DNA from 2 places in the Candidatus Endoriftia persephonae genome. Region 1 is predicted to be linked to the other one. Evidence: predicted binding sites of a transcription regulator. Region 1 holds the regulator's gene; the other holds the start of a gene.
What was found. The regulator FNR, encoded in region 1, switches genes on or off when oxygen is low (the NO sensors DNR and NnrR bind a similar motif). The targets are predictions, from matches to a motif close to TTGATNTANATCAA.
Positions count from the first base shown of each region.

Region 2: ppk2 (polyphosphate kinase 2) is a predicted target of FNR. The motif match lies at 5,181-5,194, and genes of this name have one in related genera.

Region 1 is NZ_CP090569.1:1,013,387-1,020,977, forward strand. Features, by position in the region: gene L0Y14_RS04570 (mechanosensitive ion channel family protein) at 1-993, opposite strand, end outside; gene L0Y14_RS04575 (hypothetical protein) at 1,084-1,272, opposite strand; gene L0Y14_RS04580 (lytic transglycosylase) at 1,408-3,111, opposite strand; gene L0Y14_RS04585 (class I SAM-dependent methyltransferase) at 3,320-4,057, shown strand; gene rnhA (ribonuclease HI) at 4,050-4,493, shown strand; gene dnaQ (DNA polymerase III subunit epsilon) at 4,490-5,206, shown strand; gene fnr (fumarate/nitrate reduction transcriptional regulator Fnr) at 5,221-5,982, opposite strand; gene L0Y14_RS04605 (sulfur globule family protein) at 6,228-6,578, opposite strand; gene L0Y14_RS04610 (CTP synthase) at 6,910-7,591, shown strand, end outside.
Region 2 is NZ_CP090569.1:2,551,364-2,558,954, reverse strand. Features, by position in the region: gene L0Y14_RS11530 (MlaE family lipid ABC transporter permease subunit) at 1-542, shown strand, start outside; gene mlaD (outer membrane lipid asymmetry maintenance protein MlaD) at 582-1,043, shown strand; gene L0Y14_RS11520 (MlaC/ttg2D family ABC transporter substrate-binding protein) at 1,086-1,673, shown strand; gene L0Y14_RS11515 (undecaprenyl-diphosphate phosphatase) at 1,720-2,523, opposite strand; gene galE (UDP-glucose 4-epimerase GalE) at 2,588-3,592, opposite strand; gene L0Y14_RS11505 (c-type cytochrome) at 3,891-4,199, shown strand; gene ppk2 (polyphosphate kinase 2) at 4,268-5,080, opposite strand; gene L0Y14_RS11495 (PPi-type phosphoenolpyruvate carboxykinase family protein) at 5,405-7,591, shown strand, end outside.

The DNA.
Region 1 (7,591 bases):
GATGGCGGTCAGCAGACGGTCGACGGCCTGGCCGCGCAGCCTCGGCTCATCGACCCAGCAAAGTAGTTCGAAGTCGAGGCTGGAGCCGCCCAGGGCGCGAAATCGTACCCGGGGTGCAGGGTCTGAGCAGATCAGTGAATCCTGTTCGGCGATGCTGGTGAGCAGCTGGCGCACCTGCTCCACATCAGATCCATAGGCGGCTCCTACTGGCACCCGGATGCGATATTTCGGGTGAGGGCCGCCGCTTTCATTGATCACCTTAGCGTTGCCCATTATCGAGTTGGGGATGGTCAACTCCACATCATCGCGGGTCAGCATGCGGGTGCTGCGGATACCGATATGGGTAACCGCGCCCCGTTCGCCGCTGTCGAGCACGATATAGTCACCGATCTTATAAGGGCTGTCGGCGAGGATCAGCACCCCGGAGAAGAGGTTGGCTAGGGTGTCTTTGGCGGCGAAACCGACTGCGATGCCGACGATGCCGGCAGAGGCGAGCCAGGCGCTCATATCGATGCCCCAGGAGATGAAGATAAGGTAGAGCGCGATCGCAATGATCAGCAGTACCATCAGATTTTCGAACAGCGGCAGGGTTTGTGCTTGGATGTAGTTGAAGCGATGCGGATCGGCGGCGAGTGCCTGCAGGCCTGAGCGGGAGAGGCTGATGGCGAAGCGCATCCAGACGAAGATGCCGATAGTTTGCAGCAGCGCGATAGTCAGATGTTGGCTTGGTTCGCTGAGCGGCAGAAGATGTACCGCGATGGAGAAACCGGTCATCAGGATGGTGTAGAAGAGCGGTGTCTTGAGAGCGTCGACCAGAGCGTCGTCGAACTGGGCGCGGGTCAGTCCGGCGAGGCGCTTGAGGATACCCAGCAGGATCCAACTGATGCCCTTCGCCAGCAGCAGAGTGACGATAACAACCAGCAAGGACTGCAGATAGGGTTGATCGGGAAACTGGGCCAGCAGTGGCAGAACTTTGGCTTCAATCGACTCCATTGCGATCCTCTGCACTGTCAATAGGGATTGCAGAGGATTCTACCCCCTTGCGGGGGTTGTGAGGCATGGAAAATCTAAAGTGGACTCAGCTTAGCAATTGAATAGGCGCTCGATAGCGTCCAGTCCATCCTGCACGATCTCATCCAGCTCCTGGGGATCATCATCGTGCTCGTATGCGAGCATTGAGTAGGCGGCGAGGGATTTTAGGCCCAGCGCGATCTTGCTGACATCTGCGAGATTGAGGTCCGTGTTGGCCCTCAGGCTGCATTCTTCGCTCATGATACTGCCTCCGCGAATAATGGTAGGAGGCGTTATTGTTACTGGGTCAGCCGCCAGGCTGTCAAAGTGAGAGTTGCCTTGGATTGATCCTGGTCAACAATTGCTGCTGTTTTGTGATCCCGGTTCGCTCCAGCGCTACAGAGTTTGTGCTGTCACATCCACATAGAGACGGATCTTCTGTCCCGGCTGTAGATATTTTTCCGGTAGCTTATTCCACTTCCTGAGATCAGCCACGCTGACCCGGAAACGCTTTGCAATACGTGCCAGCGAGTCGCCGCGCCGGACCTTGTAGGCGATCTTGCTGCGCGTTCCGCTGGGTTGAGTGGTGGGCAGGGAGACGTGGGTAGAGGTGGCCTTGTTCACCCAGAACACCAGTTTCTGACCGGGTCGGATCGGGTCGCCGGGCGCCATGCCATTCCACTTTGCCAGCTTGCGATAGCTGATTCCATGACGCTTGGCGATCTCCCAGAAACTGTCGCCTTTTTGTACGATGTAGATCTGCTTGTTGCCCTTGCGGGACTTGCTCAGCAGCTTGTTTTTGCGCTGTTTGCTGCTCAAGGCGTAGTGGTTGAGGCGCTTGGTGGAGATCGGAATCAACAGGTGTTTGCCGGCGCGAATCTGATTGCCTTTCAGGTTGTTGACCTGTTGCAGCAGCTTGGTGGTGGTGCCGTGTTTGCGGGCGATCACGCTGAGGCTGTCGCCGCTGCGGATCTTGTAGCGTTTCCATCGCAGCCGCTTCTCTGCAGGCAGTGTCTCCAGCTCGGTGAGAAAGCCCTCTACCTTGTCGAGAGGTAGATTGAGCTGGTGCGGGCCGGCCGGGTCCGTGGCCCAGCGGTTGAAACCGGGGTTGAGCAGGTAGAGCTGTTCGATATCGATATCGGCCATCTCTGCGGCCAGTGCCAGGTCGAGCTGGGATTGGATGTCGATGGTCGCGAAATGGGGTTGGTCTGGGAGTGGTTTCAGGCTGATGCCGTGTTGCTCAGGATTGGCAAAGATGGCGCTGATCGCAAGTAGACGTGGCACATAGGCGCTGGTCTCCTTCGGTAGCTTGAGTGACCAGAAGTCGGTGGGCTTGCCCTTTTTCTGATTGCGGCGGATCGCCTTGCGCACATTGCCGGCGCCGCAGTTATAGGCGGCCAGCGCCAGTTCCCAGTCGCCGTCGAATTGTTGGTTGAGCGCCTGCAGATAGTCGAGGGCCGAGTGGGTGGCGGCAACAATGTCGCGGCGACCGTCATACCACCAGTTCTGCTTCAATCCGTAGAGGCGCCCGGTGGAGGGGATGAATTGCCAGAGGCCGGCAGCACGCCCGGGGGAGTAGGCGAAGGGCTGGAAGGCGCTCTCCACTGCGGGTAGCAGGGCGAGTTCGGTTGGCATCTGGCGCTTGTCGATCTCCTCCAGAATAAAGTGGAGGTAGGGAGCGGCGCGTTCCTGCAGTCTGCCAAGGTATTCTGGGTGGCTAGTGTACCAGTCGATCTCCCGTTGTACCCGGGCGTCTGCTGGGATCGGCAGTGAGAGGCCGAGTTGCAGACGCCGCCAGAGATCCTGCGGCGCTGGAGCTTCGGGCTCCCTGAAGGTGATCTGGTCAGAGAGCTCAGGGGGCTCGGTCAGGATCGGCTCAGGAGTGGACGTCTCGGAGATTTGCGGCTCTGCATCAGCGGGAGGAGTGGCAGGAGCGGCTGAAATAAGCTGCTGGCTGGCTTGGGTGGCGGCTTCTGTGACTGCCTGGCTATTATCTGCGTCTGCAGTGGCCTGCGGTAACAGGCTCATTGCCTGGCTGGAGGAGATGGCTGCGCTTGCCAGGAGGAGAGTAAGCGCGCGAACCGCGGTGATCTGCTGCATGGCAAGCCCCTGTCCCGTTTGAATGTGCCGATCGTCGAGGCTGGCAAATATAGGCAAATTGGCGATTAATTTCCATTTTCATATGCGCATCGTCCAGAATATGGGAATTATTATCACTGTAGATTAGGGGCAAACTGAGGAGTCTCTGGATGAATTTGGGCCGCAAGACTGCCGGCCATGATTCATTAGAGGCTCCCTGAGGTAAAGCATGCAGAGAGAGCTCCAAGCCTGGTTCGCGAGGATGCCAGGACAGGTGTTGGCAGAGCAGGAGCAGGCGTTGATCGAGGAGTGGGGAAGCAGCCTGTTTGGTTACCATGTGGTGCAGCTAGGTGCCCCCGCCGCGACGATGGACCTGCTGGCCACGTCACCCGCCCGGCATCGCATTCTGCTCAGCAAGGAGGACGGCGCAGGCGGCGCAAGTCCGGCTCTGATAGGCGACTGCACACGCCTGCCGTTTGCCACCGACAGCGTGGACGGCGTGGTGTTGCCCCATACCCTCGATTACTCGACTGATCCGCACCAGGCATTGCGGGAGGTGGAACGTATCCTGATACCAGAGGGGAGGGTGCTGATCACTGGCTTCAATCCGTGGAGTCTGTGGGGGATGTGGCAGCTGTTTCGGCTGCGTCGCAGGCAGCCCCCCTGGTGTGGTCATTTCTTCGGTGCGGGACGTATTCAGGACTGGCTTTCGCTGCTCGGCTTCGGCCTTGAGCGGATCGACTGGCTGATGTACCGTCCGCCCCTTGCCAGTCGGCAGCTGATGGAGCGGCTGGCCTTCCTGGAGAAGAGTGGCGCGCGTTTCTGGCCGATGCTGGGCGGTGTCTATCTGATTCAGGCGGTCAAGCGCACCTCGACCCTGACGCCTCTGCGACCGCGCTGGCGCATGGGCAAACAGGTGTTGCCGGCAAATGCAGTTGAACCCACCACAAGAAATTTACATGAATGATTTGATTGAGATTTTTACTGACGGTGCCTGCAAGGGCAATCCGGGGCCCGGCGGCTGGGGCGCGTTGTTGCGCTTCGGCTCACATGAAAAACGCCTCTGCGGCGGAGAGCCGGAGACCACCAACAACCGCATGGAGCTGATGGCGGTGATCCAGGCCCTGCGCGCTCTGAAGCGTGCCAGCCGGGCGCGTGTCACCACCGATTCGCAGTATGTGAAGAACGGCATCACCCAGTGGATCCACAACTGGAAGCGCAATGGCTGGAAAACGGCGGCAAAAAAACCGGTCAAGAACGCCGACCTGTGGCGCGAGTTGGATCAGGAGGTGGCGCAGCATCAGGTTGAGTGGGCCTGGATAAAAGGGCACAGCGGTCATCCTGAAAATGAGCTGGCGGATCAGCTGGCCAATCAGGGCATAGAGGGGTTGCGGTCACGATGAGACAGATTGTCCTGGATACAGAAACCACCGGTCTGGAGCCGCAGCAGGGCCACAGGATCATCGAGATCGGCTGTGTCGAGATGATCGATCGCCGTCTCAGCGGCAACAACTTCCATCAGTATCTGCAGCCCGATCGAGAGATCGATGCTGGTGCCATCGAGGTGCATGGCATCACCAATGAATTCCTTGCCGACAAACCGCGTTTTGCCGATCTGGCCGCAGATTTTCTCGACTATATTCGTGGTGCCGAGCTGATCATCCACAATGCGCCCTTCGATGTGGGGTTTCTGAACCACGAGTTACAGCTGATGGGGGCGGATTCGCCGCCGATCGGGGAGCTGTGCGCGGTAATCGATACCCTGGTGATGGCGAAGAAGATGCACCCGGGGCAGCGCAACAGCCTGGATGCACTCTGTAAACGCTACGATGTCGACAACACTCAGCGGGAACTCCACGGCGCGCTGCTCGATGCGGAGATCCTCGCCGATGTCTATCTGGCGATGACCGGTGGACAGGCTACTCTCTCCCTTGAGATGACCCGTGCTGAAGGGGAATCAACGGGCGATGTGGATGGGGGGATCCGGCGACTGTCAGCAGGTCGGCCAGCCCTCAAGGTGGTCAAGGCAAATGCTGTCGAGCTAGAGTTGCACGAGGCTCGTCTCGAGGCTATGGGGGAGGGGTGTATCTGGAGAAAAGAACTGCCTGTCGAGTGATCTGGCAGGAGTCTTTAAGCCCTTGATTGATTCGATGTGCGAACGCTATCGATTCCGTGAATGATATCGTTGAGTCGGGGCAGATCGAGTAACTGTACATGTTTTCGCTCGACCTTGAGTAAGCCCTCCTCCTGAAAGCGGGTGAAGAGCCGGCTGACTGTCTCCACCGCCAGTCCTAGATAGTTGCCGATCTCGTGGCGGGACATGCTGAGGAAGAAATCGGTAGCGGAAAAGCCACGCTTTTTGAAGCGCTCGGAAAAGCTCAGAAGGAAGGTGGCAAGGCGCTCTTCGGCACTCTTTTTGCCAAGCAGGGTGAGCATCTCTGTTTCCTGGCCGATCTCCCGGCTCAGCAGACAATACATCTGGTGTTGCAGGCTGGGCATGGCGCTGCTCAGCTCTTCGAGACTATCGAATGGGATCTCACAGACAGCAGTGGTCTCAAGGGCTCTAGCAGAGCAGCTGTGACGCTCGTTCTGGATCGCATCGAGTCCGATTAATTCGCCGGGAAGATGGAAGCCAAGCACCTGCTCGCTGCCATCTTCGCTTGGGGAGTAGGTCTTGACAGATCCGCTGGTGATGACTCGCAGACTGTGGAAATCATCACCTTCGCGGAATAGGTGGTCGCCACGGTGGAAGGGACGACCGCGTTTAACGATGCTGTCGAGCCTCTCTACATCATCCGGTTCCAACGCAACCGGCAGGCAGAGGGTTGCAAGACTGCAGTTTTTGCAGGCGACTTTGAGGTTCTCGAAAGAGACGACTTTCCGATTGGGCAAGCTACAACTCCGATGCCGGCATGAGATTTCAGCTCTCAATGGTGGATGGGGCTATTCTCCAAAGGTTATTGAGTTGGATCAAGCAATTTACGTATCGGATGTTGAGTGAAGGAATGATTTTTGCCAACAAATAACGCGGCTGTTCCCATGAAACCCGCCATCGGTCGCCGGATGGGGTGAGCTGAAGGCAATAAAAAAGGCCGAACCCGAAGCGGGCCGGCCCTTTTTACTATGCAACCGATCCTTTACTTGGATTCGGCCTGCGGAGCGGCGGGAGGCGGAGCCGGGTAGCCGTAAGGTGCGCCATAGGGAGCACCATAGCCATAAGGTGCGCCGTAACCGTAAGGTGCGCCATAGCCGTAGGGGCCGCCATAGTAATCACGGTAGCTATTGTAGCCGCGACCATAGCTGTTGCCACGGGCGTTGCCGCTCATGCCAAAGCTGAAGTCACCGGAGCCGTCGCCATAGCCATCACCCCAGCCGTCGTTGCCGTAGCCACGGTTGCCGCCCCAGGGGCCACCGCCCCACCAGGCAGAAGCAGCGGAAGATGCAACAATCAGTGCAGCTGCACCCACGACTTTTGAAAACTTCATCATATTTCCTTCCTCAACGTTCAGTGGATAGTTTGCCCGACTACAATGCCCCGTTGGGTGTTTGGAAATGACCCGCGAAGATCCTTCCGTACCGCTTGTTATCTATTTCCCCGCCGCCTGCGCGCCAGGTTGGCATTTATAGTTAAGCTGCGAAAATCGCCACCTGATTATAGTTGGGAGTAGGGGATATTCAACACCCGAGTGCAAGATAAACCCACCACGATGTCCAGCACTTTTGGGGGTATGCCATCCATGATGTGAATTGAGGGAAGCGGCTCGATCTGTTAATGTTTGCGCCCGTCCAGTTTTCTTCCTTTCCCAACACCCGAATGGCATGAGCAGATTCATTTTTATTACGGGCGGAGTCGTCTCCTCCCTTGGCAAAGGTATTGCTGCTGCCTCACTGGCAGCGCTGTTGGAAGCGCGTGGCCTCAAGGTCACCCTGATCAAGCTTGATCCCTACATCAATGTCGATCCGGGTACCATGAGCCCGTTTCAGCATGGCGAGGTGTTCGTCACCGAAGATGGTGCTGAGACAGATCTCGATCTGGGTCACTATGAGCGCTTCGTGCGCACCACCATGGGGAAGAACAACAACTTCACCACCGGTCAGATCTACGAGAGCGTGATCCGCAAGGAGCGTCGCGGCGACTACCTGGGTGGTACGGTGCAGGTGATTCCCCACATCACCAACGAGATCAAGGAGAGTGTGCTGCTCGGTGCGGGTGATGCCGACGTCTGTCTGGTGGAGATCGGCGGCACTGTGGGTGACATCGAGTCGCTGCCGTTTCTCGAGGCGATCCGCCAGATGGGGGTGGAGCTTGGCCATCAGCACGCCCTTTTCATGCATCTGACTCTGGTGCCCTACATCAAGGTGTCGGGCGAGATCAAGACCAAGCCGACCCAGCACTCAGTAAAAGAGCTGCGCTCCATCGGCATCCAGCCCGACATCCTGGTCTGCCGCTCGGAAAAACCGCTGCCCGAGGGCGAACGCAAGAAGATCGCCCTGTTCACCA
Region 2 (7,591 bases), 1.5 Mb from region 1:
TGGATTTGTTGGGCTCCGCGGTCGCGCTGGCTCTGCTGCGTGAGTTGGGGCCGGTGATGGCGGCGCTGATGGTGGTGGGGCGGGCGGGCTCGGCGATGTGTGCCGAGATCGGCATCATGCGCACCAGCGAACAGATCGATGCGCTGGAGTGCATGGCGATCGATCCCCACAAGTTCATTATTGCCCCGAAGCTGGTCGCCGGTATCATCTCGCTGCCGTTGCTCACCAGCGTCTTCGATGTGATGGGGTTGATCGGCGGCTGGCTGGTGGGGGTGCAGATCTTCGGCCTCAATCAGGGGGCTTATTTCGACAGTATGTACAGCGGCGTGGAGTGGAATGATGTGGCCATGGGGCTCTACAAGTCCCTGCTGTTTGGTCTGGTGATCACCGTCATCGCCACTGCTAAGGGGTTTTTTATGCACCTGGAGCGGGGCGGGCGGTTTGGTGCCGAGGGGGTCAGCCAGGTCACGACTAGCGCGGTAGTGGTTTCCGCCATCGCCATCCTGTTTGGTGACTATCTGGTCGGCGCACTGATGCTTTAAGAGGGCATCGCATGAGAGATAAACACTGGAGTTGAATCCATGAACCGGATCAAAGTTGAAACCGTTGTAGGCCTGTTTGTGCTGGTGGGACTGGTCAGTTTTGCATTTCTGGCGGTCAAGCTTGGCGGGATCGGTGATGCTAGTGGTAGCCACTATACTCTGACCGCCCGCTTCCTCTCTGCTTCTGGATTGAGAAACGGGGCGGAGGTAGAGATGGCCGGTGTCGTGGTCGGCAAGGTAACCGACATCCACTTCAACCATGAGGATTTCGAGGCCGAGGTTGAGCTGAGTCTGCCCAACTCCATTCGTCTCCAGGATGATGCCATTGCCTCGATTGCCAGCAGCGGGCTTCTGGGTGGGAAGTTGATCAAGATTTCTGCCGGTGGCTCTGAAGATTATCTCGAACCTGGCGACATTATCACTGAGACCGAGTCCTCAGTGAGCCTGGAAGAGTTGCTGAGTAAATATATCTTCGAGGGCCAGCCTACGAATGATAAGTGAATGCCATTTGACACTCTGCTTGCGTTGATCGGGAGAACCACCATGTCGTTTAAAAAAATGCTGTTACCTTTGGGGCTGATCTGTTTTTTGTTTGGTAGCAGCCAGGCTGTCGCTGCACCCTCTCCCACAGAACAATTGCGTGAGGTTGTGGATGGTGTGATGGCGCTACTCAAGCAGCCGGAGGTGGATCAGGCACAGCGTCGCCAGCAGATGCGGGATCTGATCGCGCCTCATTTCGATTTTGAGGTGATGTCGCGCAGCATCCTGGCCAAAAATTGGAAGAAGGCGGATGCTGCCCAGCGTGATCGCTTTGTCGAGCTGTTCAAGCGCTTGATGGAGAACACCTACATTGCTGCCATGGAGAGCTACACCAACGAAACCATCCGTTACGGCAAGGAGAAGATCCGTAAGAACAAGGCGGTGGCGGAGACCTTTATCATACGCACGGGCGTGGAGATCCCGGTGGTCTACCGTCTGCGTCAGCGGGGCGACAAATGGCTGGCCTACGATGTGGTGATTGAAGGCGTGAGCATCGTCCGCAACTACCGTAGCAGCTTCGCCAGCCTGGTGAAAAAGCAGGGGATTGACGGGCTGTTGGCAAATCTAGAAAGCAAGGTGCAGGGAGGCTGAAGGGGGCGTCCACCATGCCCGATGACACCCCTATCTTTTTGCCCTGTCAGGGGAGGAAGAAGATCAGGATGGCAACGCCCAAGATCAGCCGATAGAGAACAAACGGCGTCATGCCGATACGCTCGATGAATCGCAGGAAGTAGTGGATGCAGAGATAGGCGGTGATGAATGAGAGCGCAGTGCCAAGCAATAAGGAGTTCCAGTCAGCGGAGGCATCACTGCTGATCAGTTCCAGAGTGACCAGCCCACCCGACATCAGGATGGTGGGGATGGCGAGCAGAAAAGAGAAGCGGGAGGCGGCCTCGCGGGTCAGTCCGAGCATCAGGCCAGCGCTCATGGTGGAGCCGGAGCGAGAGGTGCCGGGGATGATCGCCACCGCCTGGAACAGGCCGATAATCAGCGCATCTCGCCAGGTGATGGAGTATTCATCTCGGCTATGTTTGCCGATCTTGTCGAAGACCAGCAGTACGATACCGAAGCCGATGGTGGTGATGGCGATCACCAGCGGCGAGCGCAGTTCTCCTTCTATCAGCGACTTCATCAGCAGGCCGAACAGCCCCACCGGAATGGTGGCAACAATGATCATCCAGCCAAGGCGCGATTCCGGGGTGGTGGCGTAGCGATTGAACAGGGATTTGAAAAAATCGCGGCTAATGGAGATCACCTCATGGCGGAAGTAGCTAATCACGGCCAGCAGAGAACCCACATGCACTGCCACATCGAAGGCGAACCCCTGATCGGCATAGTCCAATACAAGAGGTGCGAGGATTAGGTGGGCGGAGCTGGAAATGGGAAGGAATTCGGTCAGGCCCTGCAGTGCGGCCAGGATAAAAATCTGTAGCAGATCCATAGTATTGAGATGTCTAGCTCGGTTTTTGGTGCTGTACCCCCCGTTTTATTACAGGGGCGAAACGCTAGGGTAGTGCCATCGGCTGGCATGGGGTGATGATCTTCTCCCACGCTAGGCTGGACGAGACGATTGCGTCGAGCGATTCGAATCTGGGCTTCCAGCCAAACAGTTGCCGGATTCGCTCAGCCCTGGCAATCATCGAGGGCAGATCCCCTGGACGACGCGGGGATTCAACCACATTCAGGGGGGTTTCGGAAAGTCGTTCGACGGTCTGCAGCACTTCACGAACCGAGTATCCCCTGCCATATCCGCAGTTCAGGGTGGTAGAACTGCCGCCTTTTCGCAGATAGTCGAGGGCTAGCAGATGAGCGTTGGCCAGGTCCTCCACATGTATATAGTCGCGCACGCCGGTACCATCGCAGGTCGGGTAGTCGGTCCCGAATATCTCGATTTGCATCCTTTTACCCATAGCCGCCTGACAGGCGACCTTGATTAGCTGGGTGGAGTGTTCTGCCGCGTGGCCAGTGCGCAGTTCCGGATCGCAACCGGCGACGTTGAAATAGCGCAGGATGACATGTTTGATGCCGTAGGCGGCAGAGGTATCCCGCACCATCTGTTCGGCCATCAGTTTCGATTGGCCATAGGGTGTGAACGGGTGTGTGGCAGAGTCCTCGTCGACAAGGTTTTCGGCCTGGTAACCGTAGACGGCGGCAGTGGAGGAGAAGATGAAGTTGCGTACTCCGCTCTCCACACAACTCTCCAGCAGGATGCGGGTATTGCTGGTGTTGTTGTGGTAGTAGTCGAGGGGGATTTCGTAGGACCGGGCCACATCCGTGAACGCGGCAAAATGGAATACTGTGTTGATCTGGTGTTTGCGCAGCAGCTCGATCAGCAGTTTTTTGTCGCCGATGTCGCCAACCACCAAGTCACCATAGAGCACGGCCGGGCGACAGCCAGTGGAGAGGTTATCTAGAGTGACCAGGCGTTCGCCTGCTTCCCCCAACTGCCGTAGTGTGTGACTGCCGATATAGCCAGCACCACCGGTCACAAGAATCCCTTTTTGGACCATCGCTCAAGCTTCTCCTGATTGTTGCCGTAAACCAATAATCATACTGATAGCGTAGTTTGTCGTCATTCGTAGCGCACTTTCTGCATGCCGGTTGGGTATAGAAAAACTGTACCTGGTTCGCAAAAAGCGGCACTTCACCGGTTGAAATTCCCAGACAACGGGAATCAGGATGCAGGTATACTTTTCGCGCTGTCCGGAGGCAGATTTAATCGACTATTTGTGACAGATCGGCATCGGGATGGCAATAAAAACAGAACGATCATTATCAGTCAGCGCAAATTCAATTTGGAGTAACACAATGACCAATCCAATCCGTTTTTCTCTGGTTGCCGTGATGGCCGGTGCTCTAGCCGGTTGTGGCGGTGCCAACGATTACAAACCAGTAGCAGGTAGTGCGCCTGAACAGATCTTCGCCGAGGCCTGCGCCTCGTGCCATGGTGAAAAGGGTAGTGGCAAGTTTGGCTTCCTGCTGAAGATTGCCGGTTCTGACCATGAAGTGGCTGAGATCGCCGGTAAGATCGCGGAAGGGGGTATGGTGATGCCGAGCTTCCCCGAGATTGGTGAGGCGGAGCGGGCTGCCCTGGCGACCTATATCAAAGCCCAGTGATCTGTAGCTGAAGAGGTGCCCGGCCGGTCCCCCGGTCGGGCGTTTTTTTGTGCCCGGAGTCTGTGTGCTCAGGGGTAGGTCTCCGGGACGAAGGTCTGGTCCGACATCGGTGGGCGCACATAGCCTCTGCTGTCGTGACGTTGCGGCAGTTCGATCGGTTCTGGGGTCAGGTCTTCGTAAGGGATGATGCTCAACAGGTGGCTGATGCAGTTGAGGCGGGCGTGCTTTTTGATGTCTGAATGGACCACATACCAAGGGGCCTGCTTGATATCGGTATGGGCAAACATCTCATCCTTGGCCCTTGAATACTCGACCCAGCGGGTACGAGACTCCAGATCCATTGGGCTCAGTTTCCAGCGTTTGTGCGGTTCTTCCAGCCGGCTCTGGAAACGCCGTTCCTGCTCCTCGTCCGATACCGAAAACCAGTATTTGATCAGGATGATGCCGGAGCGCACCAGCATGCGCTCGAATTCCGGGCAGGAGCGTAGAAATTCGCTGTATTCCCCTTCGGTACAGAACCCCATGACTCGCTCGACCCCGGCGCGGTTGTACCAGCTGCGGTCGAACAGCACCATCTCACCGGCGGCGGGCAGATGTGGCACGTAGCGCTGGAAATACCACTGGGTCTTCTCCCGCTCTGTGGGGGCGGGTAGGGCGACCACGCGGCAGATGCGGGGATTGAGGTGCTGGTTGATCCGCTTAATTACACCGCCCTTACCAGCCGCATCTCGCCCCTCGAAGATCACCACCACCTTGAGCCCCTGATGCTTGATCCACTCCTGGAGTTTTACTAGCTCAAGCTGCAGGCGGAACAGCTCTTTTTCATAGCGCTTATTGTCGATCTTCTTGATCTTCCCTTTGTTTGTCTTCTTTTCCGTCACGCTTGGGCCCTCGCTGGGTTGGGAGCACAGCCAGCGCAGCGCTGGCTGTGATTGTGAGCACAACAAAAGCCATTCTAGTCAGGGTATCTGCTCTTTGCTATTGATCCAGGCCATCCAAAGGATATTTCCGACTAGCACTGCCTGGCGTTTCCTGGTGTTTGATTCAGCCCTGTAAGAGAATCGGTCTTTCTATATATTTCAATAAAAATCATCATGTTAAGTTGTGTTTGTTGGCTTGTGTTGGTGCGCTTCCCGCTTCGGTCAGCTTGAATGTTGGCTGTCCATCAGGCAGGATTCCCCGCGATTTGTATCATTGGAGCAGTTATGGACCTTGAAAGATCCCTCGGTCTGAAATCAGGCGCCGAAGACAGGGATGATGAACAACAGAAGCTTCAGCTCTACATCAATCTGAAGCTGGCCTCTTCCGGACAACCTACGGTATCCGGTGGCCTCAGCGATGAGTTCATGCACACAGCACAGGATCTGCTGAAGAGTTACCGGGAGAAGAATCGGCTACTGGCCGACTACCTCTGTCCGGTGGATCAGCGCGTCCAAAACTTCCTCAACCGCTATCTCGACGGAGTTGAACAGGAGCCGCTCCCCAGACTACCCAGCCAGACCTTTATTTTGGATCGCCACGGCATGGCGCGGGAGCTCTCGCTGCCGCTGGGCGAAGACAAATTCAGTTCCGATATCGTTACCAGTTACCGGGTTAAACAGGGTGTGCTACACAATCCGGCCAGCGACCGGCGCACTACCAAGGGATCCTTCCATATCGCTGAGGGTGGCCTACCGATCCCCGGCGACAAAAAGGCGGTGCCGCGCCTCAGCTTTGCACGGCTGCTGAAGATCGCGCTCAATCCGCCCCAAGATCTGCTGACTATTCCCTTTACCGCGACCCAGCCCGAGCCGGCGCAGATGTTCGTTTCGTTGCTGATGCGTCCAGTGGTCTGCCCTGAAATTCCAGGGCAAGATGGCGAAAAGAGCATGGAGATCCGCTTCTTTGCTCCCGGCAACCTGGTCAGTAACCTCGATTTTGTCGAGAGCATCTTTGGCAATGGTGGCAACCCGTTTCTGCCGGAGTTCGATGCTGGCCTTGACGTGGATCACTGGACTGGCACCACCGGCTGCGTGATTCTCGCGCCACATCTGACCCGCCTCACCAAACGGGAGCTGGGTCTGCCGCACCGGGATGAAGCTAGCGAGCGCCAGCGTCGAGAGGGCATGTGCTGGGAGTCGGAGGATGAACTCTATAACGATGGCCAGGCGTTCAAGATCACCGCACGGGACCGCAGCGGTGTGATCGTCACCATCCTCGCCGACAACTACTACGGTTACTGCAAAAAAGAGGTTAAGACCCAGATCGGCTACTCCGCCAACCTGTTCGGTCTGGCGGAGGAGGAGCACGCCGGCGGCGCGTTGGCCTTTCCGCGGCGCAACCACGGCCTCGAATATGGTGTTGACTCGCACACCCGCGAGCCGGGCTACAGCCTCACAGAGGTGATCGAAAGCTTTGGCGAGATCATGGAGGTGCAGCCTGAAGGTCACGCCATCGACAAACGTTTCCCCGAAGTGATCTATGTGCCCCAGGATCTGCGCATGGATCTGCAGGAGCAGAGCATCACCTGGGACTGTGACGGCAAGCCGCAGCGCATTCGACTCCAGCCGGGCAAGATCTATATCCAGCCCAACGGCTACAAAGTGGAGATGTCGAAGCATCCGGATGCCCCCTCCTGGCGTCTCATCGGCACCGACCCGGAAGGTACCTTCTGCCACAAACCGAGCACCGTCTCCGGTGGCGGCAAGTCGGAGATCTCCAAGTCCCTGGATGACGCGGTAATCTCCGGGCCGCTGTTCGTGGACGATCTGCAGGCGGACCTTGACCGGGTAGAGGTGATCTTTTCACGCGACTACTCACAGCGCTTCAAACCTGGCTTTGAACATGAAGATCGGAATCCCAGCCGCAAGCCGCTCAATCCCGAGCGCAGTCTGGGTTCGGTAATCAAGCTGCTGACCCCATCGCCCAGCTATACCGACGAATACAACGAGTGGTTGTCGTTGATTCCGCCGCGCATCCTCGCGCTGGTATTTATGATCAAGCGCTTCTACCTCAACTCATGGGGCAGTAACTGGCGCCGTAATATCACCGTGGATGAGATCGACGGTGCTGCGGGTCACGAGGTCAAGATGTTCGATCGCCAGATCATCGGCTCCTATTTGCGGGTCGGTTTTGACGAGGGCGACAAGTGGCGTCTGTTCAAGGTGCGCCAGGATTTCATCGCCGCCGACAAGGTGCAGATGGAGGACGACATCAGCGCCTCAGTGGTGGTCTCCGCGGCAGCGCTGGAGGGGTGTCCGGAGACGATCAACACCAAGCGCAGCGTCAAACTGGTGAAGAACTGCGAGTATCGCCTGTTCCAGCGGCCGGACGATGCGATCCACCCCGGCTTCGACAAGCAGACCGAGCTGGACATGACACAGCCGGATAACTTTCTTGCTAACTACGAGCCG